4 regions of the Pseudoalteromonas sp. MMG006 genome follow, and region 2 is predicted to be linked to each of the others. Evidence: predicted binding sites of a transcription regulator. Region 2 holds the regulator's gene; each other region holds the start of a gene.
What was found. Region 2 encodes LexA, which represses DNA repair genes until DNA is damaged. Its sites were predicted from a motif close to TACTGTATNNNNATACAGTA; they were not measured.
Positions count from the first base shown of each region.

Region 1 (7,906 bases), on a different contig from region 2:
TAAGTACGAAATAACTTTAACGCCTTTAGGCTGATAATCAGCAACCGCTTTCATGAAGCCTGCAACTGATGCTGCACCGCCTTTATCACGGCTCATACCTGCCATGTAACCGCCTACTTTTAAATCCGCACCGCCGGTGTCGTATACTAAACCTTTACCCACAAACATAAGCGTACGCGTAACCTCTCCCTCAGGCACGTATTCAAGCTTAACAACGCGAGGGTGATGGCGCTCTACTGCGTATGATGCACGTGCAACCGTACTTAACATTGGGTAGTTTTTATCTATTGTGTCTATGTCGTCAATTACATCAACATCTACATTTGAGCCTTTAAAAAGCTCCACGCAATAATCAGCAAAGCGAGGAGGCGCCATACGCTCTGGTTCAGTACCACATAAATCACGTGCGGCATATTGTCCAGCTGCAATTGCATTTACAGCTTTTACGGTTTGCTCACTTGCGTCAATTAAACCAATTTGAGTAATTGGCTCAATACCTTCGCCATGATATTCACGGGCTTCAAGTGGTTGCCACAGAGCTTGGCATGCGCCTAAGTAAGCGACCTCTAAAGCATGTTGGTAGCGTGCATCAGCATGTAAATTTGGTAGGTAAATCGCTGGATTTATACTTCCTGAAGCTTTAGCTTCATTTATGGCTAGTTTTGCAGCATCAAAATAACGACGAACATCATCGTAGTCTCTGTTAAGCGGACCTGTAGGCGCAAGAATAACGCGTGTATTTTCAATAACTAAAAAAGTAACTTGCTTTCCAATACGAGAGTCTACTTTAGCTTGTGCGTTTATAGCATCGCTTAGTGAATTATTGGCTAACTGAGAAAAGTCATCACTAATAATAATAAGTGCATCGTGAGAAGAAGAATCAAGGCTTGCACTAAGAGTAGGTGCAGCGATTGCTTGAGGATATGCCATAAGTAAAGCTCCTGTAATTAAACATAAGGAGGGTATTATCGTCGATATAAAAACACAAAACCAGCCAACTGCGATAAGCAAATTTTACTCTGGCAACTTGGTGTTACAGCAAAAAGTGCACTCTAATCTAAAATGCTCAATTGTAGATTTAAGTTAGGCTCATTTTTTACGCCAACCCCAATCCCTAAAAGGCGTACCGGTTGTTGCATACCTCGCTGATACGCTTTACTTAATAACTCAGTAAAAATATCGGTATTTAACTGATGGTGTGCCTGATCAGCACTGGTGACTACAAAATTTGCAAACTTCACTTTTACACTAAGCTTATTAATTTTGTTTTGTAGCTGCTGCTTATTAAGGCGAGTAGTCAACTCCTCTAATAATTTAGGCAGCTGTTCTAAACATTCCTGTAAACTATTTTTATTGTATTCATAAGTGTGCTCCACACTTAATGATTTACGTACTCGCTCTGTAGATACAGCCCCAATATATTCACCCGCGCATTTTTGATAAAGTGATACACCAAAATTTCCCACATGTTGCTGCATCCAATTTACGCCTTTTTCGCGTACGTCTTTACCTGTATATAGCCCTTTTAAATTAAGCTTTTCTAAAGTCACTTTCCCAACCCCTGGAATTTTACCAAGCGGTAAGTTATTTAAAAATGCATCTACTTCATCAGGTAAAACCACAAATTGGCCGTTGGGTTTATTTTCATCACTGGCTATTTTGGCAATAAATTTAATGGGTGCCACACCTGCAGAGGCTGTAAGCCCTGTATCGTTATAAATATCGGCTCTAATTTGCTGAGCGATTAACGTAGCACTGCCTTTACATGCTGTGCTGTTTGTTACATCTAGGTAGGCCTCATCAAGTGAAAGAGGTTCTATTAAATCGGTGTAGCGTTTAAATACAGCACGTATTTGACTAGAAATGTCTTTGTAAACAGCCATGCGCCCAGGGACTATTACTAGGTCTGGGCATAACTGTTTAGCGTGGTAATTAGACATAGCAGAGCGTACGCCGTACTCTCTGGCTATATAATTTGCAGTAGAGAGCACGCCACGGCGGCTATTACCGCCAATGGCTAAAGGAACGCTAGCAAGCTTTGGGTTATCTCGCATTTCGACCGCTGCGTAAAAGCAGTCCATATCGATATGAATAAACTTTTTCATCACCACAAACAACTGTTTATTTATACAGCCATTATTATAGAATCATTTTTAATTAGCAAGTCTCATTAACTACAACGGTTGCTAAAAGCGTTTAGGTTTTTTAAAACAGTGAAGCAAAAACAAACTCCAATAAAAAACCTGCTGCTAATAATATTATGCCACCTGATGCATTGCCCATTGCGTAACGAGCAAAAGACGCTACAAAAACCAAACTAGCTAAAGCCCAATTAATTCAATTCTACATATGTGATCTCATGTGTACTGTGCCTGTGTAACTAAACTGAAAACCCAAATTCAATTAGGTACAATGCTCTCACAAAAACATAAAATTAATTATCTTGAGCTAGTTACACCATGTTGATAATCTATTTCATTTAAAACTAAGAGTATAAGTACATGCAAAGGTTCAAAGATAAACACCCTATCCATACTGATATTACAGTAGCTTGGGCTGACATGGATGCACTGCAACACGTGAATAACGTAGTGTACTTACGTTATTTTGAAATCGCTCGTATCGACTTTTTAAATAAAATAAACCTATTTGATACAATAAAACCAGGCGGTGTTGGTCCGGTGATAAGCGAAAATAACATTCGCTATAAACGCCCTGTTACCTTCCCTGATACTTTAACCGTTGGTATTACTATTTCAGATATAAAAACTGATCGTTTTTTAATGAATTACTCAGTATTTAGCCATGCTCAGCAAGCAGTTACGACCACAGGCTCTTCTTTGGTGGTGATGTTTGACTTCAAAACAGGGCAAAAAGCGGCTATTTCTGAGCCATTATTATCGGCCTTAATTAGCCACTCTCAAGATCTTACTTAACCTGAACTTTGGTTAAGAGATTTACTAACGTTTTAAATCATAGTGATATTTGAATTATTTCTCTAGCTAGCCTATTGCAAGTAAATTCAACGCAGTTAACACTGAAAATAGCAGCTAGAGATAGATTTATTATCCAAAGCTCAGGTTAATTAATTTAAGGATTTTAAATGCAATACAGTCCGTTAGGCAGCAGCGGTGTAGATGTTTCAAGGGTATGCTTAGGCAGCATGACATGGGGTAAGCAAAATACCCAAAGCGATGCCGATGAGCAAATAGCTTACGCACTAGAGCAAGGCGTTAACTTTATTGATACCGCCGAGATGTATGCAGTACCACCTTCACCTGAAACTTACGGAAAAACCGAAGAAATTATTGGTGACTGGCTTAGCCGTAATACCCAAAAACGTGGCGATATTGTACTTGCGACAAAAATAGCAGGTAATGGTTTATCATGGGTCCGTGAAGGTAGCGATATAACACGCAGTGCAGTAACAGAGGCTGTTGATAACTCGCTTAAGCGCTTGCAAACCGATTACATAGATTTATACCAGTTGCATTGGCCTAACCGCTCTACCCCGCACTTTGGCAGACAATGGCCTGGCAAACTAACTTTCAGTGATGTAGATACCGAGCAGCAGCAAGCCAGTATGTTGGATATTTTAGAAGGCCTGAACGATTGTGTTAAAGCAGGTAAAATTAAGCACTGTGGGTTATCAGACGATACGCCATGGGGCATCAGTCAATTTGTAAGTTTAGCTAAAGAGCATAATTTACCGCATATGGTGTCTATACAAAACGAGTTTAGCTTAGCGCACGCAAAGGATTGGCCATATCTAATTGAGCAATGCATACATGAAGATATTGCTTATTTACCATGGTCTCCACTAGCAGCAGGCTTATTAACAGGTAAGTACTTAAATGGTGCTCGCCCTGAAGGATCTCGTTGGACTTTTATGCAGCGTAACGGCATTTTTAGAGACACTCCGAATGCTCAAAAAGCGACGCAACAATATGTTGATTTAGCTCATGCTAACAACATAACGCCCGCTCAGCTTGCCCTTGCATGGTGTAACCAAGTAGACGGCGTTACTTCATCTATTATTGGCGCTACAAGTAAGGCTCAGCTTAAAGAAAATATCGATGCATTTAACATTACGCTTAGTCGCGAATTACTCGATGATATAGCGACTGTATTTAAAGACTACCCAATGCCTTACTAGGCCACGTTGTTATAAAATAAAAGCATATTAAAGCAGTATTTATATACTGCTTTTTTTATCAGAAAATTTGCCGAAAAACACTCTCAAGCTATAATTAATTCATCTTTAACGAATTAATACTTAATGAGTTATGCTGAAAAACCCTTTTTTATTTATTAGTATGTTTAGCTGTTTGACTGCGCCTACTTGGGCAGGTGAAAACATGCCAATAAAAGAAATTATTTGGCTGCAAAGCTATACGCCGCCTTTTCACATAGCTAAAAGCGAACATACACCTCAAGGCGGTATTTGCGATAATTTAACAGAACAATTAATGGATGAAATTAGTGATGTAAAACACACTCGCTTAATTGTCCCCCAAGAGCGCATAAATAAATATTTAAATGAAGGACAAAATATTTGCTTTCCATGTGTTATCCACAAAAAAGTAAATAATCACTTATTTAACTATTCTGCACCTACCACGGTTTATCCGCCATTTAATATTATTACCACTAAAAAGTTAGCTCCAGAGCTTAATAAGAAACATGGTTCACCTATTAAACTCATTAACCTTCTTGCTGATAATTCATATGTTTATGGCCAAGCAGCAGCTAGAAAGTACACTGATAAAATAAATAAGATAATCGAAAATACCACAGCCCAACACAAAGCATCTTTAAGTTGGAGTAGCGAGAACGAAAGCCAAGCAGTTATATCGCGTTTGAGTCGTGGTTTTTTAGATTACTCTATCGACTACCCATTTATGAGCGACTATTTTGTTAATCACAGTAAATTTAAAAACGTGGTGAGTTTAGCAATTGAAGAGGATAGCCGAGAGTATGTGTTAGGTGCGGTGGGCTGCGCAGCTAATGCACCTAACAATTTTGCAGCGCAAGCAATTCACAAAATAAATCAAGCACTAAAAAGCAAAGTGCTCAATAGTGAAAAGTACCAGCAAAGCCAACAGTTTTGGCTTAAACAGAGCTTTCCTGAGTTCAACTCCCACTTTAAGCAACAAGTGTTGCCTATTACTGAGCAACCCACTGCTGAGTTAGCAAGCACTTCTCATTTGAGTAAAGACTAACCGTAAATGTATTCCCACACTTAATCTCACCCACACCCGATGGCGTACCTGTCATAATAATATCGCCATCTTCTAAGCTCATAAATTCGCTTATCTCTGTAAGTATCTGCTCAGGCTTGTACAACATAAAGTGAGTATCACCTTGCTGAATTACCTTATCGTTAATTTTAAGCTCAAAAGTAAAGTGCTGCGCAGCATCACTGTGCTCAACAAAATCAGTTAAAATAACAGAGCTGTCAAATGCTTTTGCCCGCTCCCATGGCAGCCCTTTATTTTTTAACTTACTTTGTACTGTACGCTTAGTTAAATCTAGGCCTAGCCCTACACCTGCAATCTGCTTATTTTTAATTACAAAACAAAGCTCTGTTTCATAATGAAGTACATCGTTGTTATGTTCAGATAAAAGGGTGCTCGTAATTGCACTATTTGGCTTGTTAAATAAAACCATTTGTTCGGGTGTTTCGTTATTTAGCTCTGCAATATGAGCGGTATAGTTACGCCCAACACATACCACTTTAGTAGGTGTTAATTTCTCAGTTCCTAACTTTATTGATTGCATATAATTACATCTCCGTTATGAGCTAATTAGTGTTTCTAACAAGCTTAAGTTAATAGGTTTTAGTAAAACACGGTCTATATTTAAATCTTTGATCTCTTTAGGATCAGGCTCAGCACCACTTACAATAACCAATCTTAACTGGGGGTAACGTTCATTAATTTGCTCTCCTAAATCAACACCTCGACCATCGGGTAAGTGCATATCTAGCAGTACTTTGTTGAATTGTCGGTCATGATTGAGAATTTGTAAACATTGCGCGCAGCTTGAGGCTATAACCGTTTCAACACCCAAACTTTCGAGTAAAAGTTGTGTGATTTGTGCGGCATCATGGTCATCTTCAACAAGTAAAAAGCGTTGTTTTTTCTCTGTTAGCACTTTATCTGACGCAATATTTTTAGCCTGTGGCGCACACTCAGGAGCAATTAAATAATCTTGTAAGCATTGATATAAAACGCTGCTGTCTACGGGTTTTGGTATTACGTCGTTAAAACCAAGTGCAGCAAGCTCTTCATGTATTCCTTTCATGGTAGCCGCTGTCAGCGCGATAATAGGCCCTTTATAACCCATTTTTCTAAGTTCGATGGTCGCTTCTTTACCACCCATTACTGGCATATGAATATCAATAAAAATAATATCGTATGGCGCTTTATAGGCATCAGCTATACGTACTTTTTCAAGCGCTTGCTGGCCGTGTTCTGCATAATCAACCCGAGCGCCACATGTACTTATCATATGCCCTACCAGCATACGTAAGTCGCGTAAGTCATCAACAACTAACACACGCCCATGTACTTTACAGGGTGCAGATTTACTTTGTAACTGCGGTGCGCTACTAAAATTAAGCGTTTGACGCTCTACTTTACTAATATCACCCGGATAAACCGAAATAGTAAAAGTAGAACCTTTGCCTATTTCTGAATGTAAATCTATACACCCGTGCATTCTATTTAATAGCTCAGCACAAATAGCCAAACCTAAACCTGCGCCCCCAACAGAGCGAGATTCAACATCGGCTATTTGTTCAAAAGGTTTAAAAATAAGTTGTTGTTTTTCAGGCGCTATGCCCATCCCAGAATCTTTAATACTAAAAAATAGCATTTCAGTATCATCAACCCATTGTGTCCATACTTTTACGACAATTTCACCTTTATCGGTAAATTTAACGGCGTTATTAATTAAGTTAATAAGTATTTGGCGCACGCGTGTTGCATCTAGCTTGGCAACTAAAGGGAGAGGTTTTTCAGATTCAAAGCGTAAAGCAAGGCCTTTATCAAGCACTGACACCCGCATTAATGTATACACATCAGCAAGCATACTATCTAAATTTACTTCGCTAAGCGTAAGCTCTAGCTTATCTGCAGCTATTTTTGATAAATCGAGTACGTCGTTCAACAAACTTAGTAAATGTTTACCGTTTCGATAAATAACACCCAATTCGTTTTCGGCTTGGTGGCTAAAGTCACTTTGTAATAATAATTCGGTGTAACCTAAAATCGAAGAAAGAGGGGTACGTAATTCATGGCTTAAATGAGCTAAAAACCTATCTTTTGAACGGTTTTCAGCTTCTGCTTTTAAACGTTCTACTCGCTCGCCTTCTACATCTTTACGCGCTAACGCGTAACGAATAGCACGCGCAAATCGACTCGAGCTCATTTCAGTTTTTATTAAATAATCTACTGCACCTGCATCGAGTGCGGCAGAGTCTAGCTCGTCATTAGATTGCCCAGTTAACATTATGATTGGGCCGCTAAAACCGTTAGCTATCGCTTTTTTTAAAACGCTTAAGCCATCAGATGCGCCTAAGCGATAGTCGAGCAAACAAATATCGTGCTCATTTTTACTCAGCTTTTCAATTGCTTGCTCAGGAGAGCTTATCCATTCTACATTAAACTTATGTGAATCTAGTTGTTGTAAATAGTCGCAGGTGAGTATGTAATCATCTTCATCGTCTTCTACTAGCAGCAGCTTAGTCACTTTATCTAACATAGAATCTCCCTTTAATCGTTAAATGTTGATGGTAGCTCTACAAACTCTACCCAATACTTTCCTAACGTTTTCATTAGCTCAACTAGGCCATCAAATGTTACTGGTTTAGTAATGTAAGACGCAGCACCTAAGTTATAAC
Region 1 covers NZ_JAGJEJ010000037.1:668-8,573, forward strand. The annotation lists gene J8L73_RS18890 (leucyl aminopeptidase family protein) at 1-930, opposite strand, end outside; gene dinB (DNA polymerase IV) at 1,053-2,105, opposite strand; gene J8L73_RS18900 (thioesterase family protein) at 2,502-2,936, shown strand; gene J8L73_RS18905 (aldo/keto reductase) at 3,104-4,156, shown strand; gene J8L73_RS18910 (ABC transporter substrate-binding protein) at 4,359-5,222, shown strand; gene J8L73_RS18915 (fumarylacetoacetate hydrolase family protein) at 5,167-5,781, opposite strand; gene J8L73_RS18920 (hybrid sensor histidine kinase/response regulator) at 5,797-7,767, opposite strand; gene J8L73_RS18925 (response regulator) at 7,779-7,906, opposite strand, start outside.
Region 1: a site for LexA is predicted at 2,116-2,135, ahead of dinB (DNA polymerase IV). Genes of this name have one in related genera too.

Region 2 (7,906 bases):
TCAAAGCAGTGATGGGGCTGATTTTACTGGGCTAATGGATTTAACGGCCATAAAAACACAGTTACCTCTTAAAAATGGTGATTTTTACTTATGCGGCCCCGCTGGGTTTATGGTGTTTGTGAAAAGCCAGTTACTGGCACTAGGCGTTAAAAACGAGCATATTCATTACGAAGTGTTTGGTCCGCACCAAGACTTATAAATCAGGTAAAAAATGATAAAGGTACACAGTATTAATGCTGTGTGCCTTTTTAATAGTATTTTATTGCGCTTTACAACTTACGTTTTTAAGCTCAATAGACATATCTTTTTTAGGATAATAAAGCACGCACTGCTTGCCGATTATTTGTAAAACAAATTTTTCAGACTTTATATTATGCGCGCCCATTATGGGCATGCCATTTGAATCTTTACTTGTACCATGGTTTAGTAACAGCTCGCTGCGTTTAGTAAAAACAGTGTCGGCCAGCGTAACTAGCTTGCCACCTTTAGCTTTTATAATCGCTTGTTGCAGCGTAGCTATAACGCCAGGGGTTACCTCAATAAGTAGCGCAGGCTTTGCAGTGGCATTATTCATACTGTTACAGCCTCCAATAAATAATAATATTAATACTGCCACTAGCTTTGTCATTACTTATCCTTATTTAACGTAGGCCATGTTAAATCCATATTGCCACGGTTAAAGTTATCAGGTGCATTTAAAGGTAATAGTTGCTTGCTATCGCCAGCAGCGCTTTGTACTTGCGTTTTATTACTCGCAGAGGCCGTGCTAACAGGGCACGTGCCGTTATTATCAATATGGTAAAGTGCAGTAGAGAGTATCCCTTCGTTTGGGCCGCCTAGTGGACTGTCAAAGTCGTCACTCACTACACAACCTTTCACATCAGCATCAAATTGCGGCGAAGGCGTAGGCGTAAAGCCTGCTGCATATTCGCCAAATCCTTTACTGTTCACGCCACTAAATTGAATAGTGTAATAAGTGGTTGCGCAGTTATGAGTTGGGGTAAAGCCGTATGGCTTGCCACAGGTGGTATCGCCAATGAGTACAACCTCTGCGTCTATACCTTTTAAGCCATTGATAAAAGCTTCTGATGCCGAACAAGTGCCCGATGTACTAAGCACATACACCTTAGATAGGTTTAAATCGGGCAGGCTTTCGCCAGTGCTAAAAAAGGTTGAGTAATCAATTTCTTCATCTATAAACGGAAAAGGTGATTCAACGGGTTGTTTATCGTTTTGCTGGGTTTGGTAATAAATACGATTTTGCACATTTGCACTGCCAGCTACCATGAAGGCAAGCTGCGAAGAAAGCGCTAATAAGCCGCCACCATTGTATCTAAAGTCTATTACTAACTCGTCTACGTTATCGGTTTTAAATTTGTTAACGGCAGCAATTAGGCCTTCTTGGGCAATACCTATATGGCTATTAAACTGCATGTAACCTACGCTTGTGCCATTCGCTGTGGTTAAGGTTTTAACGTTTTGAACAGGCGTTTGCTCTATGTTGCCAGCGGTTACGTTAAAGGTTTTTTCGGCGCCATCGTTACTACGCACAACGATGGTGTGCGAGTCACCATTAGTTGGGCTAAATAAACCTTCGTTTAGGGTATCTACGCCAGCTTGTGTATTGGTATTAATACTTACGCCATCAACTTCAAGTACAGTATCGCCTCGTTGAAAGCCAATTAGGCTTGCTGGTGAGTCATCTTCTAGGTAGGCAACACGTAAAACTCTATCGGCTGAGTCGCCTATAAATGCCCAATTTATGCCGTAGCCTGAGGTAACACCTGATTGCGCTTCTTGAAAGTAGTCCTCTGAAGGCTCTGAAAAATGAAAGTTATCTTTTTTAGCACCAGAGTCAGTCAGTTCTTCGGTTTTTAGTTGTGCGAAGTATTCGGCCACTGTAGCAAAGTTTTCAGGGTCGTTATCGGCAATTTCATCATACCAAAGGTAGGTTTCGTCACTCCACGAGCGAAGCCAAAGCTTCTCGTAAAGTGCTGAGCCTGCTTGGTCTGGGTAAGGCTCATTATTATTAAACGGGTCGTTACCTGTGCGGGGTGTTTCGCAAAAGTTTTTTAAATCATCAGATGGCGCAAATACACCAGCTGTCCAGGTTGGGGCTGAGCTTGCTGGAGGCGTGACTACTGGGTCTGGCGTTTCATTCATGCTGCTACCGCCGCCACAACCAGCAAGTGTAAGGCCTGAAAGTGCAGCAATAATAGCCAGTGATGCTTTATTATTTTTAAACATACAAAATTACTTTTTGTAAATGAGTTGTTTAAAATACTACAACACCCGCCTATATATTCAACGTATTTGGCCCTGATTTATGTAAATGAGTATACAAACCAGGCTTTTTAGAGCTTGCTTGCACTACTTTTATTAGCAAATGCTTGCCTTTGCCACGCATCAAATAGCTTTTGTTGTTTATCAGATATTTTTAGCCCGTATGTTTTTTGCATATAAGCGTAGGTGTCGGCAATGCGTTTACGGGCATAAAATGGTGGCTCGACTACGCGTTGTTTAAAGTTAACTTTTACTTCGCAGCGGCCATATTGTGTGGCGTTTTCGCTAAGCATACCAAAGCGATAGTTAGAGCGATCTGCGTTAATTTCGCCAATAGCGGGGGCTAAGTTGTGTATGTCGGCTTCCATTTTCCTAAATTTAGCACTGACCTTACGGCAGTTTTTACGCCCACCATTTTGCCAGCATTGTAGCTGGTGGCCAAATTCCCATGCGGGCACTATGTGCTCCCATTCAATACGTAAAGCGCGCTGGTTTACTTTGCCTGAGCGGGTAAATGTATTACGAGGCACATAACCACAACCCGTTGGATCTGGCACTAGTTTTTTACCTTGTTTTTTAATGTCGCAGCCGCAGTAGAGGCTTTTGGCGTTATTAGGCAGGGTTTTAATTAAGTGCCTTTTAGCCGTTGAAAAACGGGTGAATTCTTCACTCGATGCCGAAAAACAAATACAACAAGCCACAAAGGCTAAAATAAATTTAAGCATATCCATCACATACGTGAACTACAGGAGGCGCTAGTTTAAAGCCTTGAAATTAAAATATAAACCTATTTAAAAATCCTTTTAAGCCTTAAATTTTGCAAAAGTAGCAACATGCCGCATAAACAAAATAGCACGCTGGTGGCTGCAAAGCTGATTAGTAAAGGGTTGTTAAAATCTTCTCGCTCGTCGTAATCCATTATGTGCAGCATCCAAAAAAAGTCGAATATACGCCATAGAGTGCTGCGAACAGTAATCACTTTGCCGTTAATTGCATTTAAATACAGCGTGGTATTAAAGGTGTCGTTAAATTGTACTTGCCACACATTTGTTTTGTATCCGACCTCTCGAGTCCCTTGTTTTAAAAGTGTGGTACTTACTGGTTTAGCGTCGATGAGTAAATGGGCTTGCGCATTAGCGGTAATTTGTATTTTAGTGGGTGGTTCAAAAGGGCGACCCGTTAAACCATTAAAGCTTTGCTGTTCGATATTATTGATAACAGTAATAAGTGGGGTAGTTAAAAAGTTTTCAAATGTTATTTGAGTGGGGTTAGCCACTTGTGAAGTAATATCATCGAGTGATGCGGGGTAGTCTGCTTGTGTAAATGGGTTTGTCAGTGTGCGCTTAGCAAGGTGCTTGCCGTGCACATAGTCAAGTGGAATAGCGCTCATAACTAAGCCACCTAAAAGCCAAGCTAAAATTTGTAAGGCAAGTAAATAGCCTAGCCACTTATGTAATTTGCGTGCACGCTTAAATATTTTTTTGCTCATATTTATCTTCTTATTATTTTTAGCGTTAGTTTATTATAGCTTCCCATGCTTTTGCTGCGGCATTTTGTCGCAGTTTTTCATAAGTTTATAAATATGAGGCTTTAATGGCATCAATAGATTTTAGTTAATTTTAGCTTTCACGCAGTGCATTTATTAATTCTTGTTTACTCATTTTAGAGCGCCCGCTAATACCCACTTCTTTTGCTTTATCGTATAACTGCTTTTTTGTGCGTTGCTCATACTGAGAGGCTTTGCCGCCTTTAATAGCTGTTTTGTGGGTATTACTATTGGCAATACGTGCTGCTTTTTGTTTACTCATGCCTTCATCGCGAAGTGCATCGTACTGATCGTCATTTTTAATTTGTGGACCATGATCTACCATTTTAATGCTCCTTAAAAATCGTTATTTACACAGTGTGTGTATTAATTTCATTGTTTAATTGTAAAACTAAGCGATTAAGCCTGCTTAGTTAAAACGAGCAAGTTAGGTACCAAAAGCGTTTAAAAGTGTATTTATGAAGATAAAGCAAGGATTACTGCTTTGTTAATTTGGTATAAAAGTAAAACTGCGTTAAAGTTTGCGATGAAACTATAAGAGGGTAAAAAGCAGACAATGTCGGAAATTCAATTTTTAAATGTAGATCTAGAGCTTGAGTCTAAGCATGATATTAGCGCCTTAGTGGCAGACTTAAAGAAAAACGCGACGGTTTTGCATTATGATAAAGACGAATATCGTCAACTTGCGCGTATTGAAGCCTCAGGTGAAATATCAACACCAGATAAAGCGATTAACCATTTGTGCGAGCTTATTGAGTCGTGTTCACGTAATGCGCTTAAACAATGGCTCAGCTGCTCGCGAAGAACGTTTGATATTGGCTTTGAATCGGGCACGTCGCCTAAATGCTTTAACCAAGCCTTACATGCAGACACACTGCTACGTATATCTGCGATTGGTGCAGGTATGGAAATTACTATTTATCCTATAGAAAAATAATAATAAGTAATTATCTGCGCTCTACAACTGCTGCGGTCATTTTTGATACGCAGCACAGCTCATTGCGGCTATTTGTTATTTTTATTTCCCACACAGAACTACGTTTACCTATATGAAAAGCCCTAGCGGTTGCAGTTAAAGTACCATTGCGAGATGCTTTTAAATGGCTCGCGCTAATTTCCTGCCCTACACAATAAAACTTTGTAAAATCGACAACAAAATTAGCAGCATAGCTTGCTACTGTTTCAGCAAGTACTACATTTGCACCACCGTGAACCATCCCCATAGGATTATGATGCTCAGGAATTGCTGGCATAGTAGCAACTAGGTAATCGTCACCAATTTCTGTGACTTCAATACCCATGGTTTTCATTAATGTGCCTTGGCCGTTAATGCCTTCCTCTAACTGTTTGCAAAGCTCTAAAGTGATGGGTTGGTGCCAAATACTCATAATTACTCCTTTGAATTAAGACCAAGTTTATTGCACTTTATAAATGTGAATTTTATAAATACCTAAAATGTACACATATGCTTTTAGTTTAGCTATTTCAAAGCAGAATTTAAATTTGCGATTTTTATTTAACTGTATATACTCACAGTTAAATGTACTGTATGGAAAACCAGTTGTATGCGACCATTAACGAAACGCCAAGCTCAAATACTAGAACTCATTAAAGTTTTTATTAAAGACACTGGTATGCCTCCTACACGTGCCGAAATAGCGCAAACATTAGGTTTTAAAAGTGCTAATGCAGCAGAAGAGCACTTAAAAGCGCTTGCCAAAAAAGGTGTAATTAAGATGAAGCCAGGCGCAAGCCGTGGCATTCAATTAATTGAAGAAGAAGAGCCAGAGCAATTAGGCTTACCTCTTATAGGGCGTGTTGCTGCAGGCTCACCTATTTTGGCGCAAGAACATGTTGAGAGCCATTGCAAAATAGATCCTTTAATGTTTAAACCTGCCGCCGATTTTTTACTTCGTGTAAATGGCATGAGTATGAAAGATATTGGTATTATGGATGGCGATTTACTGGCTGTACATCGCACTCAAACAGCTGAAAATGGACAGGTTGTGGTTGCACGAGTAGATGAAGATGTAACCGTAAAACGCCTAGAAAAAGCAGGCCGTAAAGTATTGTTACACGCCGAAAACGAAGAGTTTACGCCAATAGAAGTAGACCTTGAAAATGAGTCTTTTAATATTGAAGGCTTAGCAGTAGGCGTAATTAGAAACGCCGATTGGATGTAATTTCTAGCCTATATTAGATAGTAAATTTATAAATGCGCACTTTTTAGTGTGCATTTTTGTTTTAAAAACCCACCTTTTAGCAATACTAAAACAGCTATATAGGTATTTAAGCTGTAAACTTTTTTGCACTCGCAGTTAACTCTTCTTTCATGTGATACACCCCCTATTTTTACTCGTTTTTTGATTATTAAATTGTATTTATGTTGGTCTAATTAAGGTAAATTCAAAATATGAGTAGGTTGTTTTTTATACTAAAGCTTGCTTGTTGTATGTTTTTTAGCTAATCATTAATGTGCTGAACCAACAATAACTCACAACTTTTAGTTTTGAGCACACACACAATACATACCCTTTGTTGGTGCAGCTCTACCAATTAATTACACAAATAAGATTGGTTAAATAATAAAAATAACGAATAGGCGTTTAAGCCGTATGCCTCTTCGCTTTGCACTCGCAATAGCATCAAAGGAGCCGTCACATGGGTAAACTGACCTCTACCGTGTGGCTTGTATTGATTGTTTTTTCGCAGCATGTAATGGCAAATAGCCAATACAATATGCGCAAAGGCGTAACCGATATAAGCAATAATGTATATCAGCTACACATGACCATATTTTTAATATGTTGTGTGATTGGGGTGATAGTGTTCGCCATTATGTTTTGGGCACTTATTCATCATCGTAAATCTAAAGGGGCGGTACCTGCCCAATTTCATGAAAGCACTAAAGTAGAAATACTTTGGACTGCCATTCCATTTGTTATCTTAATTGCCATGGCAATCCCTGCCACTAAAACACTTATTGCAATGGAAGATGCCAGCAAAGCTGATTTAACCATTAAAATTACGGGTTCGCAGTGGAAGTGGCATTACGAATATATGGGGGAGGACGTCGCGTTTTATTCTATTTTATCTACCCCTCAAGATGAAATAGCCAACCTTGCAGATAAAAACCCAAATTACTTGCTTGAAGTTGATAAGCCATTAGTGCTGCCAATTAATCAAAAAGTACGTTTTTTAATGACCTCAGATGACGTTATTCACTCTTGGTGGGTACCTGATTTTGCCGTTAAAAAAGACGCCAACCCCGGCTTTATAAACGAAACATGGACCAACATTAACGAAGAAGGTATTTACCGAGGACAGTGCGCTGAGCTGTGCGGTAAAGATCATGGTTTTATGCCAGTGGTGGTTGAGGCTAAATCGCAGAAAGATTTTAACGCTTGGCTTGCCGATGCAAAACAAGCAAAGCAAAAAGCGGCATTAGCCGATGCAGCACTGCTTGATAAAACGCTACCAAAAGAAGAGTTAATGACTTTAGGCGAGCAAGTGTATATGGCAGGTTGCGCCGCGTGTCATCAGCCAACGGGCATGGGCTTACCAGGCGTATTTCCTGCACTTAAAGGCAGCCCCATTGTGCTGGGTGATATAAAAGATCACATAGATGTTTTGATCCATGGTCGCCCTGGTACTGCAATGCAAGCTTTTGATAAACAGTTATCAATAAAGCAACTTGCGGCAGTAATTACCTACAAACGCAATGCGTGGGGTAACGATACGGGTGATGTAATTCAACCTAGTGAAATTCAGGCAGCACTTGATGCTGATGGGGAGGCGAACTAATGAGTAGCATAGTAGAAAAATCTAATGCCAATGAAGCTCACCACGGTCACCATCCTGCAAAAGGCTTTAAGCGCTGGCTTTACACAACCAATCATAAAGACATTGGCAGTTTATATTTAATTTTTTCGCTGACGATGTTTTTAATTGGCGGCGCTATGGCCATGGTCATTAGGGCTGAATTATTTCAACCTGGGTTACAGCTAGTTGAGCCTCATTTTTTTAATCAAATGACCACTGTACATGGCTTGATTATGGTATTTGGTGCCGTTATGC
Region 2 covers NZ_JAGJEJ010000014.1:72,697-80,602, reverse strand. The annotation lists gene hmpA (NO-inducible flavohemoprotein) at 1-199, shown strand, start outside; gene J8L73_RS13685 (hypothetical protein) at 260-628, opposite strand; gene J8L73_RS13680 (S41 family peptidase) at 628-2,247, opposite strand; gene J8L73_RS13675 (endonuclease) at 2,355-3,014, opposite strand; gene J8L73_RS13670 (hypothetical protein) at 3,071-3,772, opposite strand; gene J8L73_RS13665 (Rho termination factor N-terminal domain-containing protein) at 3,903-4,154, opposite strand; gene J8L73_RS13660 (hypothetical protein) at 4,386-4,766, shown strand; gene J8L73_RS13655 (PaaI family thioesterase) at 4,777-5,217, opposite strand; gene lexA (transcriptional repressor LexA) at 5,395-6,012, shown strand; gene coxB (cytochrome c oxidase subunit II) at 6,491-7,633, shown strand; gene ctaD (cytochrome c oxidase subunit I) at 7,633-7,906, shown strand, end outside.

Region 3 (7,906 bases), on a different contig from region 2:
AAATATATAGGCGCTGCATTCAAAGCAAAGGGTTTAAGTTTGTTTAAGTGCCCTATAAAATATGACTATATTAAATTATATGCTTATCCCTTTAATAAGCACGACTAACAAAGAGCTTTTATGAATAACGAACACGACATGATAGATAACTTAGCAGACCTTGAAGTTTTTTTACTCGCTGTAGAAAACGGCGGCTTGGGTTTAACAGGTGTTGCAGGCGTAGGAATGGCTACAAACAATAAAGATGGTAGCCACTTTGTCGCTGTATTTGACGACCGTCAGCAACTTTTATTAGCTCGCAGTGTTACTAAAGATGTTTTTGATAATGGCAAAGACATGGTGCGTAACGGCGTAGGGCGAAAGCACTAAATTTATTAATCTGAATTCAGATAAGTTATAAATTTTTAAAGCGCTAAAGGCGCTTTTTCGTATTTAAATGCAAACTAAGGGAGATTTCAGTTTAAAATATCATTTTATTGGAGAGAAAATTAGTTATTACGGCATTAAATATGAGAAATTTGGAATAGTTACCCTAAGGATTTAATTGGTCGGTATGGAGAGATTCGAACTCTCGACCCCTGCCACCCCATGACAGTGCGCTACCAAGCTGCGCCACATACCGACGTTGTATGCAATAGTACGTGTATTTTTTTAAAAATCAATAAGCGATTGTTTGTTTGGATGTTTATTACACAAGAGGCCTAAAAAGGCGCTCTTGCAATGTAATAATTGGCTAGTCTTTATTTAACCACTTTTTGATCGAGCCATACATCTCATCTCGTATTAATGGCTGAGCTTTTTTGTTAGGGTGTAAACTATCGCTTTGCATTAGTTCAGGTTTACCTGCAACATTAAGCATGAAGAAGTTCATTAAATGCGCATCTGTCTTCTCACTTATTTGTGTAAAACTGTCGGTGAACATTTTACTGTAGCGTGGGCCGTAATTTGGGGGAATGTAAATTTCCATTAGGGCGGTCATTGCATTAGCAGCTTGGCTTTTTTCGATAAGCGAAGTTAAGTTAGCTTGCATTTTATTAACTGGAAAACCACGTAAGCCATCGTTAGCGCCAAGCTCTATAAGCACATGAGTAGGCTCGTATTGCTCAAGCAGTGCATCTAGGCGGCGCAGGGCACCACCGGAAGTTTCGCCACTAATACTGGCATTTATTAATTCGATATTACTTTGCTCTGCATCGTATTTATCTTGTAACAATTTGACCCAGCCTTGTTCTTGTTTGAGTCCGTAGGCTGCACTTAAACTGTCACCGAGTATTAAAATCGTGTTGTCGGCTGCTGCGCTCAGTGGCTTGATAACTAAAAATAAAATGAATACAAAACGAAGGATTGAATAAGTCATATGTCAGCGCTTTCTCAATTAAATATAATTCAGGTAAATGGTTTGTCTAAAGTGGTCTCTACCTTTGAAGGTGAGTTGCCCATCCTCAGCGACATCAGCTTTAATGTCAAGCATGGCGAGTCAGTTGCAGTAGTTGGTACGTCGGGTTCTGGTAAATCTACGTTGCTTAGTTTATTGGCAGGGCTTGATACAGCAAGCAATGGTGAAATATTTTTAGACGGTGCACCGCTTCATAATTTAGACGAAGAGCAGCGCGCAGCACTTAGAGCGGAAAAAGTGGGCTTTGTTTTTCAATCTTTTATGTTGGTACAGAGTTTAACCGCGCTTGAAAACGTTATGTTGCCGGCAGAGCTTGCAGCCGAAAGCGATGCAAAAGAGCAAGCGCTTGTGTTACTTGAAAAAGTAGGGCTTAGCCATCGGGTTGATCATTATCCGTCGCAGCTATCTGGTGGTGAGCAGCAACGTGTAGCAATTGCGCGAGCATTTATTGGCACACCAAAAATTCTTTTTGCTGATGAGCCTTCGGCTAACTTAGACAGTAAAAACGGCAAAATGATTGAATCACTTTTATTTGATTTAAACACTCTGCACGGCACTACGCTTATTTTAGTAACGCACGATGAAGCACTTGCGAAAAAGTGTGAACATATTATTCAAATAGAAGCCGGATTACTTGTTAAAAGTGAAGCTGAGGATACTGCAAATGTGGGCTAAGTTAGCGCTTAAATTATTTGCGCGAGAGCTTAGACGTGGCGAGCTTACTGTTATAAGCGCAGCAATTGCGCTTGCTGTATTAACGGTGCTTACTCTTTCTATGGTTACTGAGCGCATCGCACAAAGTATTGCACAAAAAAGTAGTGCGTTTATAGCCGCCGACCGTGTACTTGCAAGTGCTCATACACTCGATACTGCTTTTATTACCAAAGCAAAAGAGCAAAACCTGCAAACAGCACAAATGGTATATTTTGATACCATGCTTTTTGCAAACGACGAAATGCAGTTTAGCTCAGTAAAAGCAGCTTCAAACGAATACCCGTTAAAAGGGCAGTTAAAAATTAAAAACAGCTTGATGGGTGAAACCGTTATTGCCCAGGGCGGGCCTGCACCTGGCAATGTATGGTTAAGCGAGTCAGTTTTTTATAGCTTAAATATTGATATAGGCGCACAAGTAGAGCTAGGGGCAGCCCTTTTTAATGTTGAAAAAGTAATTGTAGAAGAGCCAGATGCACCATTTAATGTGTTTTCGAGTAGTCGTCGTGTACTAATAAATATTGCTGACGTGTCAAAAACAGAGGTTATTCAGCCTGGTAGTCGTGTTTATTATCGCCAGCTTTATGCAGGTGATGAGGCTGACATAAATAGCTTTTACGAATGGTTAAAGCCACAAATGGCTGAAAACCAGCAGTGGTACGGTGTTAAAGACCGCCAATCGCCAATCTCTAAGAGCTTAAACCGTGCAGAGAGTTTTTTACTACTAGCCGGTTTGTTGGGTATTATTTTAGCTGCAGTGGCGATTGCTGTATCGGCAAAACGGTATTGTGAGCGCCAGTACGACCCCGTAGCGATGATGAAAACGCTAGGAGGAAGCCGTTCAACTATACGTAAAATATACATGCTGCATTTGCTTTTAGTGTGTGTAATGGCGGTGTCTATTGGTTTATTAATTGGTTATGGCTTGCAAGAAATCGCAACGAGCTATTTATCAAAAAGTATGGGAATGGAGCTGCCTTTAGGTGGCTTTAAACCCTGGTTAATCGCTATAAGTACAGGCGTAATATGTGCGGTTATGTTTTCTATTAAGCCGTTATTTGATTTATTTGATATCCCGCCGCTTAGAGTACTGCGCCGTAATTTAGGTGATCAGTTAGCAGTAAGCCGAATGCATTTAGGTATGAGTGCGCTAACGGTGTTTTTATTAATGTGGCTTTTTAGTAACAATATAAAAATTACCCTTATTTTGTTTGTGTCTACTTTAGCGCTTATTGGAGTGTTGTTTTTACTCTCTAAACTTATATTTGGTGGTGGGCGTAAACTGGGATTAAAACCAGGTAACAGCTGGTCTTTGGCTATTGCGTCTATTCAAAAGCGTGCAAACGTAAATGCTGTGCAGCTTATTAGCTTTTCGTTAGCGATTAAATTGTTGTTGTTCTTAATTGTACTTAAAAATGACATGATTTCTGATTGGCAATCGCAGCTTCCAGCTGATGCGCCTAATGCCTTTTTAGTGAATATTACGCAAAATGAGCTTGAGCCAGTAAATGAATATTTAGCGCAAAATGATATTCAGGTATCAGACTTTTATCCAACCATTCGTGGGCGTGTAAATGCAGTAAATGGCGAGTTGGTTGCACGTAAAGTATCGCTGCAAGACAACGAGAAAAAAGACGAAGAAGCTCGCTCGGGCATTGGCCGTGAGCTAAACCTAACGTGGCTTAAAGATGTCCCAGCTCAAAACGAAATTATAAAAGGGCAGTGGTTTGGTGAAGGTGTAGTAGGTGAAGCATCGGTTGAGGAGTCAATGTTAGAACGTTTAGACGTTGAAATAGGCGACACTTTAACATTTTTAATTGGTGCACAGTCGTTTGACGCTAAAATTACTAGCGTTCGTAAAGTAAATTGGGCGACCCTGAAACCTAACTTTTTTATAATCTTAAGCCCCGACGTACTTAAAGATTTTCCGGCGACTTATATTTCATCGGTGCGTATAGAGCCAGAGCAAAAACGAGACTTTAGCCAGTTATTACGTACTTACCCAACAATAACCGCAATTGATGTTGATAATTTTGTTAAACAAATTCAAACAACTATTCAGCAAGTGTCGTTAGCTATTGGGTTTGTACTTGCCATAGTTGTATTGTGCGGTGCGCTGGTGCTTATATCGCAAGTACAGGCAAGTTTAGGCGAGCGTATGCAAGAAATTGTAATTTTGCGAACGCTGGGAGCTAAAGGGCGCTTAATTAAAAATGCGACGTTATATGAGTTTTTAATATTGGGTGCTTTAGCGGGTTTTGTTGCGGCACTATTTAGTGATGTCGCGCTTTTAATTGTGCAACAGCAGATGTTTGACCTAGCAGGCAAATTACACCCCGCTATTTGGCTTATAGGGCCTGTATCGGGTGGTGTATTTGTGGCCGCGCTTGGCTACTTTATGATTGCCAGTAAACTTAAACAAAATACTCAAGGGTTAGTTCGCGCATTGGCGTAAGCTATACTTTGAATCATTAAACGCCCACTTAATTTGTGGGCGTTTTTGTTTTTACTTGTTACTGGTAATTTATACAGTGCTCTGGCATTATTAGCATAATTAAAAAATAACAATAATGGAGCCCTGTTTGGCTATTATTTTAGGGATAGATCCTGGCTCACGATTAACCGGTTATGGTGTTGTGGCGCATCAGGGCGCTAAGTTCACATACTTAGGCAGTGGCTGCATAAAATTGGCCGATCATCCATTTCCTATCAGGCTTAAAATGATTTACCAAGGGATCACGCAATTAATCGAACAATTTTCGCCAGAAACTTTCGCCATCGAAAAAGTATTTATGGCGCACAATCCCGATTCGGCTTTAAAACTAGGCCAAGCGCGAGGAGCCGCTATTGTAGGCGCTTCTATGGCTGATTTACCGGTATTTGAATATTCAGCAAGGCAAATTAAACAAGCCGTGGTGGGTAACGGCGGCGCCGATAAATCGCAAGTACAACATATGGTAAAAAATATTTTAAAATTACCAGGTACGCCTCAGGCTGATGCAGCCGATGCACTTGCTATTGCTATTTGCCATGCACACTCAGAACAAAATTTAATTAAACTAGCGGGTAGCGCAAGCAAAACCGTTAGAGGACGTTTAAGGAAATAATTATGATTGGCCGCTTAAATGGCATTTTAGTCGAAAAACAACCACCCGAAATTTTATTAGAAGTAAGCGGTGTAGGTTACGAAGTTCAAATGCCAATGACCTGCTTTTATGACTTACCAAATATTGGCGAAAACGCCATAGTTTATACTCATTTTGTAGTACGCGAAGATGCACAGTTATTATTTGGATTTAATAATAAAACTGAACGCGCACTATTCAGAGAGCTATTAAAAGCTAACGGAGTTGGGCCTAAACTTGGGTTAGCTATATTATCGGGCATGTCGGCTAAGCAATTTGTGAGCTGTGTAAATAACGAAGACGCTACGTCTTTAGTTAAGCTACCTGGTGTAGGTAAAAAAACCGCTGAACGCCTAGTACTTGAAATGAAAGACCGATTAAAAGATTGGGGCAATGACTTATTTACACCGTTTAGCGACAATGCTGTTATTGAGCCTATGAGCGATGCCACAATTGCTAATAATGCCGCCGATGATGCGGTATCAGCATTGGTTGCACTTGGTTATAAATTGCCACAAGCGCAAAAAGCAGTAAAATCGGTTAGTAAACCAGATATGTCCACTGAGGTTCTTATTAAAGAATCTTTAAAATCAATGTTGTGAGTAACCCATGATTGAAGCGGATCGCTTAATTGACGCGACTGAAAAAACCAACGAAGACACCATCGATCGTGCAATAAGGCCAAAACTGTTAGCCGACTACCGAGGTCAGCCACATGTTAAGCAGCAAATGGAAATTTTTATAGAAGCTGCTCGTAGCCGAGGCGAGGCGCTCGATCATTTATTAATATTTGGCCCGCCAGGCTTAGGTAAAACAACGCTTGCGAACATTGTTGCTAATGAACTTAACGTAAGCATTAAAACAACCTCAGGCCCTGTACTTGAAAAAGCCGGCGACTTAGCTGCGCTACTTACCAACCTTGAAGAGGGCGATGTACTGTTTATTGATGAAATACACAGGCTAAGCCCACAAGTTGAAGAAATACTCTACCCAGCAATGGAAGATTACCAACTTGATATTATGATAGGCGAAGGCCCAGCTGCGCGTTCTATTAAATTAGATTTACCTGCATTTACGCTTATTGGTGCGACTACGCGAGCAGGATCGCTAACGTCACCGCTTAGAGACCGCTTTGGCATTGTGCAGCGCTTAGAGTTTTACTCTGTAGCCGACCTATCACATATTGTAGGGCGTTCAGCACATTACCTCGATTTAGAAATGTGCGACGATGGCGCAACTGAAATTGCAAAGCGTTCTCGTGGTACGCCACGTATTGCTAACCGTTTACTTCGCCGCGTACGCGACTACACACAAGTAAAGTCAGACGGAACAGTAAATGCAAATGTTGCTGAGCAAGCGCTTGATATGATTGATGTTGATAAAAGCGGCTTTGATTACATGGACCGTAAATACTTACTCGCCATTATAGAAAAGTTTATGGGCGGGCCCGTTGGGCTTGATAACTTAGCAGCTGCCATCGGTGAAGAAAAAGAAACCATTGAAGATGTAATAGAGCCTTTTTTAATTCAACAAGGCTTTATTCAGCGTACTCCGCGCGGGCGAATCGTGTCTGACAATGCTTATCATCATTTTGGTTTACTCCCAAAACAAGACTAAATTAGTGCAGCCTGCAGCAGTAAATGTAGTGGGCTGACTCCTGCCTAGTTGTAAATTTTTTATAAAATATAATCAACTGTCACCCGCTTTGTTGCAAATGTAATCAAAAAATTAAAATCAGTTTGTAATTCACTTAACGTTAAGACTGGCGTGGCTATGCTGCGTATCAATCAATTTGAGCTAATGATATTCATTTGTTCTTAGCTAGAGAAAAATTGCGTTCATTACAATTAACCCTTCTTGGGCTAGTAGTTAAAATTTAGGCAAAAAAAAGCCCGCATATAATGCGGGCAAACAACAAGTTGAAGGAAGTAATCCAGGGGAACTACGTTTTACTTAATGTTGGTTTTATCCAAAAAGAGTAAAACAATGTAATACGACAAAATATCCTATTACTAAGAACTCGACTTAACGAAAAATCTTTCATTTAGTGCGTCAGCTCGGTATAGGAGAATAATACGTAAGATTGCTTTTTTATTCAAACTAGAAAATTTGCATTTTCAGATTAAAAAAACTAATGCTATGAGTTTTATCGTTGTTTTAAATTTGTGCGTTAATTAATCGTTAATTTTATAAGTGGATGAAAATTATAACTTAAGTAATATTTTTCATTCTAGCTCAGTATTAGTTTTACTATTACGATTAGGTCGCTTGAAAGTAGTTTTGAGTGTTTATGCGCTAAAATTGAATAAACGGTGCATTTTATGACGTTTAAGGCATATATTTAAGCATTTTACCCGCATTAAAATAATAGACTGGGTTTTATAAAAACCTAATAAAGATACAAAAGCATAATAAAGATGATTTTTAACGTTTTTTGTTGCTTATTCATAGCAATATCGTTGTCAGCTTGAAATGGACTAGATACACTAGATGCAACTTTTGACCGCGTAGACGGTCGTATTTACACAAATGAACCAATTTGCCGTATTTTGAAATTATTTAGGAGTTTAACGTGGGATCAGGGCTTAATTTTTTAGATCTAATTCTAGAAGCCAGTTTGCTTGTTCAGTTAGTGATGTTAGGGCTAGTTGCCATGTCGGTTATGTCGTGGGCG
Region 3 covers NZ_JAGJEJ010000007.1:144,390-152,295, reverse strand. The annotation lists gene J8L73_RS09530 (cyanophycinase) at 1-1, shown strand, start outside; gene J8L73_RS09525 (hypothetical protein) at 121-369, shown strand; tRNA gene J8L73_RS09520 (tRNA-Pro) at 546-622, opposite strand; gene J8L73_RS09515 (arylesterase) at 734-1,357, opposite strand; gene J8L73_RS09510 (ABC transporter ATP-binding protein) at 1,358-2,071, shown strand; gene J8L73_RS09505 (FtsX-like permease family protein) at 2,061-4,562, shown strand; gene ruvC (crossover junction endodeoxyribonuclease RuvC) at 4,690-5,214, shown strand; gene ruvA (Holliday junction branch migration protein RuvA) at 5,217-5,834, shown strand; gene ruvB (Holliday junction branch migration DNA helicase RuvB) at 5,842-6,849, shown strand; gene tolQ (protein TolQ) at 7,805-7,906, shown strand, end outside.
Region 3: a site for LexA is predicted at 4,622-4,641, ahead of ruvC (crossover junction endodeoxyribonuclease RuvC). Genes of this name have one in related genera too.

Region 4 (7,906 bases), on a different contig from region 2:
TCGATCAACTTGTATTTGGTCAAGTAGTACAAATGCCAGAAGCGCCAAATATTGCACGTGAAATTGTTTTAGGTACGGGTATGCCAGTAGGCGTAGACGCGTATTCTGTATCGCGTGCATGTGCTACCAGCTTTCAGGCTATTGCTAATGTAGCTGAGTCTATTATGGCAGGCTCTGTAAGTGTAGGTATTGCAGGTGGCGCCGACTCATCTTCAGTATTGCCTATTGGTGTAAGTAAAAAACTGGCAGGTAGCTTAGTTGATCTAAACAAAGCCCGCACCCTAGGCCAGCGCTTAAAAATATTTTCAAAACTGCGTTTAAAAGATTTATTACCAGTACCGCCTGCGGTTGCTGAGTACTCAACAGGCCTTTCTATGGGGCAAACGGCTGAGCAAATGGCTAAAACACATAATATAAGCCGTGAAGATCAAGATGCACTTGCACATCGTTCGCATTCACTTGCAACCCAAGCGTGGGCAGATGGCAAGTTAAAAGATGAAGTAATGACAGCGCACTTACCGCCATACAAAAGCTTTATTGAAGAAGATAATAATATTCGTAAAAATTCAACGGTTGAAGGCTACGCTAAGCTTAAACCGGTATTTGACCGCCAACATGGCTCGGTTACCGCAGCAAACGCAACACCGTTAACCGATGGTGCAGCAGCGGTACTTATGATGAGCGAAAGTAAAGCAAAAGCACTTGGCTACGAAATTTTAGGTTATGTACGCAGTTTTGCGTTTTCAGCTATTGGTGTAGAAAAAGACATGTTAATGGGTCCTGCGCATTCGACGCCTATCGCGCTTGATAGAGCAGGTATTACACTTGCTGATTTAGATTTAATTGAAATGCACGAAGCGTTTGCATCGCAAACACTTGCCAATATGAAAATGTTTGCCTCAGATAAGTTTGCGCAAGAGCAACTTGGTCGTAGTAAAGCAATTGGCGAAATTAACATGGATAAGTTTAACGTTAACGGCGGCTCTTTAGCATATGGTCACCCATTTGCTGCAACAGGTGCTCGCTTAATTACGCAAAGCTTACACGAGCTTAAACGTCGTGGTGGCGGTTTAGCATTAACAACAGCGTGTGCTGCTGGTGGTTTAGGTGCAGCCTTTGTATTGGAGAGTGCGTAATGTCAGATTCAGTATTTAATTTAACGGTAGATGAAAACAAAATTGCCGTAGTAACCATTGATGTGCCGGGTGAAAAAATGAATACCCTGCGTGACTCATTCGCTGATGACTTAAAAGCTTTACTTGAAGAAGCGAAACAAGAGTCAGTAAAGGGTATGGTATTCATTAGTGGTAAAAGCGATAACTTTATCGCGGGCGCTGATGTAAAAATGCTTGATAGCGTGCAAAAGCGTGAAGATGCATTAGCAATTAGTGAGCTTTGCCACCAAGCATTTTTTGATATGACAAAACTACCTTATACGACTGTAAGTGCAATACATGGTGCGGCGCTTGGTGGTGGTTTAGAGTTTGCTTTAGCGTGTGACTACCGCGTAGGCACAGATAGTGATATCACTAAAGTAGGCCTTCCTGAAGTACAGCTTGGTTTATTACCAGGTGGCGGTGGGACGCAGCGTTTAACTAAAATTGTAGGTATTCAAAAAGCACTAGAGTGGATGCTAACTGGTAAGCAAATTCGTCCTAAGCAAGCCAAAAAGGCGGGCGTATTAGACGACGTTGTGCCACAAAGTGTATTGCTTAAAGTCGCTAAAGAATTTGCAGCTAAGAAAAAGCCACAAAATAAAGAGCCTAAGCTTGATAAAGTCAGCAAATTATTAGAGTCAAACCCGTTTGGCCGTAACTTTATCTTTAAAAAAGCGAAAGAAAACGTACTTAAAAAAACAGGCGGACATTACCCCGCTCCTATTGCAATTATCAAGGCTGTGCGTGCAAGTGTAGAGCTTGATAAATTAAAAGCATACAAAACAGAAGCTGAAAGTTTTGCAACACTCGTAATGAGTGATGAATCTAAGGCGCTTCGTAGTATTTTCTTTGCAACCACTGAAATGAAAAAAGAGTGGCGTAACGATGATGCGCCGGCTATCAGTAAAACAGCCGTTTTAGGTGGTGGCTTAATGGGGGCTGGCATTGCGCATGTAAGCGCAGTAAAAGCCAAAGTACCTGTGCGTATTAAAGATGTAGCAGAGCAGGGCATTAGTAATGCCATGAACTACACCTACAAAATTTTAGATAAACGCCTTAAGCGCCGTATTATGTCTAAAGCTGATATGCAGTTAACCATGAACCGTATTACCGGTACTACTGACTACAGCGGCTTCAAACATATTGATTTAGTAGTGGAAGCTGTATTTGAAGACCTAGCCTTAAAGCAAGGTATGGTTGCTGATATAGAGCAGCAATGTCAAAACAATACTATTTTTGCTAGTAACACGTCATCACTGCCTATTTCACAAATTGCAGCACAGGCGCAGCGCCCGGAAAACGTGATTGGCCTGCATTACTTTTCGCCAGTTGAAAAAATGCCACTAGTGGAAATTATTCCACATGAAGGGACTTCACAAGAGACCATTTCGCGTGTAGTTAACTTTGCTCGTAAGCAAGGTAAAACGCCCATTGTGGTAAAAGACATGGCAGGTTTTTACGTAAATCGTATTTTAGCGCCTTATGTAAATGAAGCGGCTAATTTAATGCTTGCCGGTGAGCCAATTGAAAAAATAGATGCAGCGCTTGTAGAATTTGGTTTCCCAGTGGGACCGCTTGCTTTACTTGACGAGGTAGGGATTGATATAGGCTCTAAAATTGCCCCAATTCTTGAAAAAGAACTAGGCGAGCGATTTAAAGCACCAGATGCATTTTCTCGTATGATTGATTCAAAACGCCTAGGTCGTAAAACGGGTCGTGGTTTTTATGAGTACGATAAAAAGAGCAAAAAAGTTGACGAATCTGTCTATGAGCTATTAGGTGTAACTCCTTCATCGCGTTTAAATAAAAGCGAAATTGCTAAGCGTTGTGTATCACAAATGCTTAACGAAGCTGTACGTTGTTTAGATGATGGCATTATTGCAAGCCCTCGTGATGGTGACATTGGCGCTATATTTGGCATTGGCTTCCCACCGTTTTTAGGTGGACCGTTTAGCTACATGGATAAACTTGGCGCAACTAAAGTAAGTTCTGACATGTCTACTTTAGCAAACAGCAATGCGAACTTTGCTCCGTGCGATACATTAGTAGCAATGGCAAACTCAGGCGCTACATTTTACAATGTGCAAACAGCCACAGATGAGCCAAGCTCAGCCACAATTGAAGAGCAAGTAATACACGCTGAATCTTCTGATAAGCAAAATGAAGAAAGCGTAGCTGAGTCGCCAAAACAAGACTCTTAACAGCTGCTTTAATAAAAACCGCATTTATATGCGGTTTTTTTATGCCTGCTATTAATAGATACATAATACCAATCCGCAATAATACTTAATTATTTTGCTTTACTATGAATACGTTTTCCCATTCCCAAAATAGATTAATTAAGTGAATTAGTATGTAATGTGTTAGCGTAATTACTTAGGGCGTAGGTAAATAAGGGGGATTAATGCAGTTATTTACACCCAGATTAGCGATGCGGCAGTTAAATAATAAAGATTGGCCGCTATTTTTACAGCTGCACAGAGAGCCACAAGTGCTGCGTTACTGTTATGACATGCCTAGCGAGGCCTTTGTACGTAATCGATTTGAGCTGCGCGTAGGTAAGTGGGATACACGCTCGAGGGACCCATTGTGTTTAGTTGTCACCGATAAAGTTTCAGGTGTTTTACTTGGCGTGACCGGTTTTACTTATGATGGAGATACAGCAGAGCTTGGATACTTATTTATGCCAGAATATTTTGGTCATGGTTACGCCACCGAATCATTAAGGGCAGTGATCGATTGGGCTTGGAATGAGTGCAAAATTCATCAATATAAAGCCGTGGTAACACGTGGCAATGTTAATTCTGAAAAGGTACTGAGTAAGTGTGGTTTAACGCATACAGATACGCTTCAAAGTGCACATACAATTAGTGGTAAGCTGTATGATGATTTGGTTTACACATTAAAGCTTTAGGATATTTTAATGGGCTAGCAACCTAGCCCCAAAATGCCTACAAATGAAGTAAAATAGCTTGTCTGTCTTTCTCAGGCATATTTTCTACAACTAGATTGAATGAGTTATCAATCATTCTCTCTATTTCGCCTTGTGGAATAGTGCCGTCTAAAATAACAGTGTTCCATAAACGTTTGTTCATGTGATAGCCAGGGATCACCGCCGGGAAAATTTCACGTAAAGAAAGTGCCTCATCAGGATCGCACTTTAAATTAAGCCACCAAATAACTTCTCCGTCATCGTTTGTTTCACCATCATTGCCAACAGCAAGAGTGGCAAACATTTTATGATTCACTTTATAAACGTCAACCTCCTGTGCAAATGGTTTTGTAACCTGCACAAGTGGTTTTTTAATTAAATACTCATGTACTTTAGTCTGGTCCATGATCCATTCCTTGAAGTCATACTCGGTAAAGCTACCATAGCAGTTTTTTGTTCATTTGATTATATGTATTTTAGTATAAATTAGAATTTTGCAAGCTAATACAACCTAATACAGTAAATGCATATTATAAGATCAACTTAATTGTTGAACAAAATCTAGTTCGTGGTATGTTTCTGCCAATCACAAAAATAATAGGAATACACACATGCCAAAGGCGAGTGAAGTTAAAAAAGGTACGGCTATTGATTTTAATAATCGTGTTTTAGTTGTAAAAGATATTGTGCGCTCTGTGCCACAGGGGCGTGCGGGTGGTAGCTTATACCGTATGCGTTTATACGATGTAGTAACCGGCGCTAAAGTAGACGAGACATTTAAAGACAGCGATATGTTAACGCTTGCCGATTTAACTCGTCGTGAAGTGATGCTTTCTTATGTAGATGGCGACGAATATGTATTTATGGATAACGAAGATTACACGCCGTATAACTTAAATAAAGACGCAATAGCAGAAGAAATGCAATTTGTTAACGAAGAAACACAAGGCGTGCACGTTATTGTTATTGATGGCGCCCCAGTAGGCCTTGATTTACCTTCAAGCGTTGAGCTTGTCGTTGAAGAAACAGACCCATCAATTAAAGGGGCTTCAGCAAGTGCTCGCTCTAAACCAGCAAAGCTTTCTACTGGCTTAACTATTTCTGTACCAGAGCATATTTCTACAGGCGATCGTATTCGCATCAATACAGTGGAACATAAATTTATGGGCCGTGCTGAAAAGTAATCCCAAACCTTTAGCTTGATTAAAGAGCTAAAAACAAAAAGGGAGTAACGTTAGTTACTCCCTTTTTTATATTTTTTGATACGATTAGCTTGCTTGTTGCTCATCGTCTTTAATTGGCGCTACGTTATCAGCTTTTTTACTTTTTGTAGGTGATTTAGCTGCTGCAGGCTCTTTGCTACCTTTGAGCACAGCCATAAAGTCATCTTTACTTTTTGCAATTTCAAGCGCTAATGATTCGACTTGTTGCTCGCTTAACGGCACGTCTACCTTTTCTAACATCAGTTCAAGTGACTCTGCTATATCAAGCATTTTGTCATAGGCATCAGCTTCTTTTTTGGTAGTAAACGTCATGCGCTCAACTCCGTTTCGTTCTACAACATATTTAACAACAACAGCCATGATTTCTCCTGCAAGCTTGCGTGGTACTGTGGTTTATAAAAACCATTATATTACTGTTTTTATGTACAGTAATGGTTTGCGAAGGATTTTGCAAGCTAAGAGTATTGATTTCCACTGCCTTAGATTTGACAAAAAACGGTAACTTTACTTTAGTTAAGCTGTCACTTTGTTGTACCAGCTGCATTTTCAGGATTTCGGATCATGGTGATAATGCGTTTAGGTACTCTTTAAGTGACGAGCTTTTTTGTTCTTTATTTATTGATTTTCCTGAGCAATATAAAACTTAGAAGAAAATAAGAAGGACAAAGAAATGAAAATCTTAAAAAGCTTACTGGTTGTAGCTTTATTATCTTTAATGCCCATAACAGCTGCAATCGCACAGTTACCAGAAATAACTAAGCAAACACCGCAGCTTGAAACCGTGAGTATAAATAATGCAGATGCTGCAATGCTTGCTCAGTTGCCGGGTATAGGTAAGAAAAAAGCCCAAGCCATAGTTGATTATCGTCAAGAAAATGGTGATTTTGAAAATCTAGATGATTTATCAAATGTTAAGGGTATTGGTGAAAAACTATTAGAAAAACTAGAGGGTAAAATATCGCTTTAATTAGCTATAACCAGAGCGTTAACTGCTCTGGTTATATTCTTCTAAGGCTTTTGCTAAATGTTTTTTTGCAAAGTTAATTTCAATAGGTGTAGTGAGCAATGGGTAGCAAAGCCCGCCAAGGATTAAAAACGGAATTAAAATCCAACCTTTAAACACGGTAAATATTAAAAATAATGGGCTAAGTAATACGAGCTTTATAATTCGAAGTAATACTTTATCGGTAGGTGAAAGCATACTCAAAGATAAGGCAATTACCTGCTGACGTTGACGTATTTTTAACTGCTTTAACTCATTTATTTGGCTTGAAAAAAAGGTAAACATATTAAATCGACTTTTTAATTATTAGGCGGCAAGTTACTAAAACAAACAGCGTAACTGTAAATAGTGCAAATATTATTTCCATCCAAGCTGGCATGCTTAAGCTCATAAACTGCCAATCTATGTTGCCACAATCACCCGTTGCCTGAAAAAAACTTGGGATCCATTCATGAAGTGGCATAAAAGGAGGAAAGTTAGGCTCAAATTCGCAGCTAAATGCAAAAGGATCTGTAGTGGTTTGCATGTCAATATGCTCACGAGCTATTAGGTAGCCCCACACACTCGATACACCCCACACTAAATATGCAAAGGCTCTTACAAGTTTGCTTTGAGGTTTAGTTGAGCCAATAATACCCGCGCCTAATAAACCTAATACAGCAGTACGTTGATAAATACACATAATGCATGGTGCTAAGCCCATCTGGTATTGAAAAAACAGTGCAGTGACTTCTAGTAAAAATATAATACCAGTAAATAAAAGCCATGGTGAACGTTGGGTAGAAAGATGTGCGAGCCAGTTCATAAAAATTCCGCATTTAAATAAGACGTTAGATTATGTACTAGGATAAAGTAAGCGGCAACAAAAAGGGGAAAAAAGCTACCAAATCACTTTTTTTAGGATGAGCTAAATGGTTGCTTGTAACAACTTTTGCCTTAGCTAATTGTTGCTCAATACATTGTGCTAGTAAACATTTGATTATATCGCTCTACTTTTACGTTTGCTTTTGAGGTGTTTTAATGTTGTCTAAATATTCAAGTAAAACGTGTTGTTACTAAGGTGTATCTTTTAATTTTTAATATATTTTAATTACTGGCAACTAATTAATATAAGGTATTAAGCGTAACAAATGCATTGATAGTGACTATGTACCTACAATGAACGGAGTAAGCTAAAAATACAAAAGATGACTATTTTATGCAAAGTTAAATTTGAATATTTGCTAATTTGAAATTTCTACTCATTTGCTTGGCTAATATAACTTACTTTACTTGTTAGTTGTGTTTCGTCTGGTACAATCTGTCAGTTATTCGTGAAAAACGATAAGTGTTGATTAATTCGAGTGGGAATTGAATGAGAATTTTTAAAGCGAAAAGCCCAGCAGGTTTTGCTGAAGAATATATAGTTGAGTCTATTTGGAATGGCGATTTCCCTCCAGGTTCAATTCTACCAGCAGAGCGAGAACTTTCAGAGTTAATTGGCGTTACAAGAACAACTTTACGTGAAGTATTACAGCGTTTAGCCCGTGATGGCTGGTTAACCATTCAGCATGGTAAGCCTACCAAAGTGAATAATTTTTGGGAAACGTCT
Region 4 covers NZ_JAGJEJ010000001.1:404,453-412,358, forward strand. The annotation lists gene fadI (acetyl-CoA C-acyltransferase FadI) at 1-1,136, shown strand, start outside; gene fadJ (fatty acid oxidation complex subunit alpha FadJ) at 1,136-3,358, shown strand; gene J8L73_RS01885 (GNAT family N-acetyltransferase) at 3,562-4,071, shown strand; gene J8L73_RS01890 (MmcQ/YjbR family DNA-binding protein) at 4,109-4,495, opposite strand; gene yeiP (elongation factor P-like protein YeiP) at 4,701-5,273, shown strand; gene J8L73_RS01900 (YebG family protein) at 5,358-5,672, opposite strand; gene J8L73_RS01905 (helix-hairpin-helix domain-containing protein) at 5,983-6,279, shown strand; gene J8L73_RS01910 (DUF6170 family protein) at 6,298-6,600, opposite strand; gene dsbB (disulfide bond formation protein DsbB) at 6,602-7,120, opposite strand; gene fadR (fatty acid metabolism transcriptional regulator FadR) at 7,670-7,906, shown strand, end outside.
Region 4: a site for LexA is predicted at 5,724-5,743, ahead of J8L73_RS01900 (YebG family protein). Genes of this name have one in related genera too.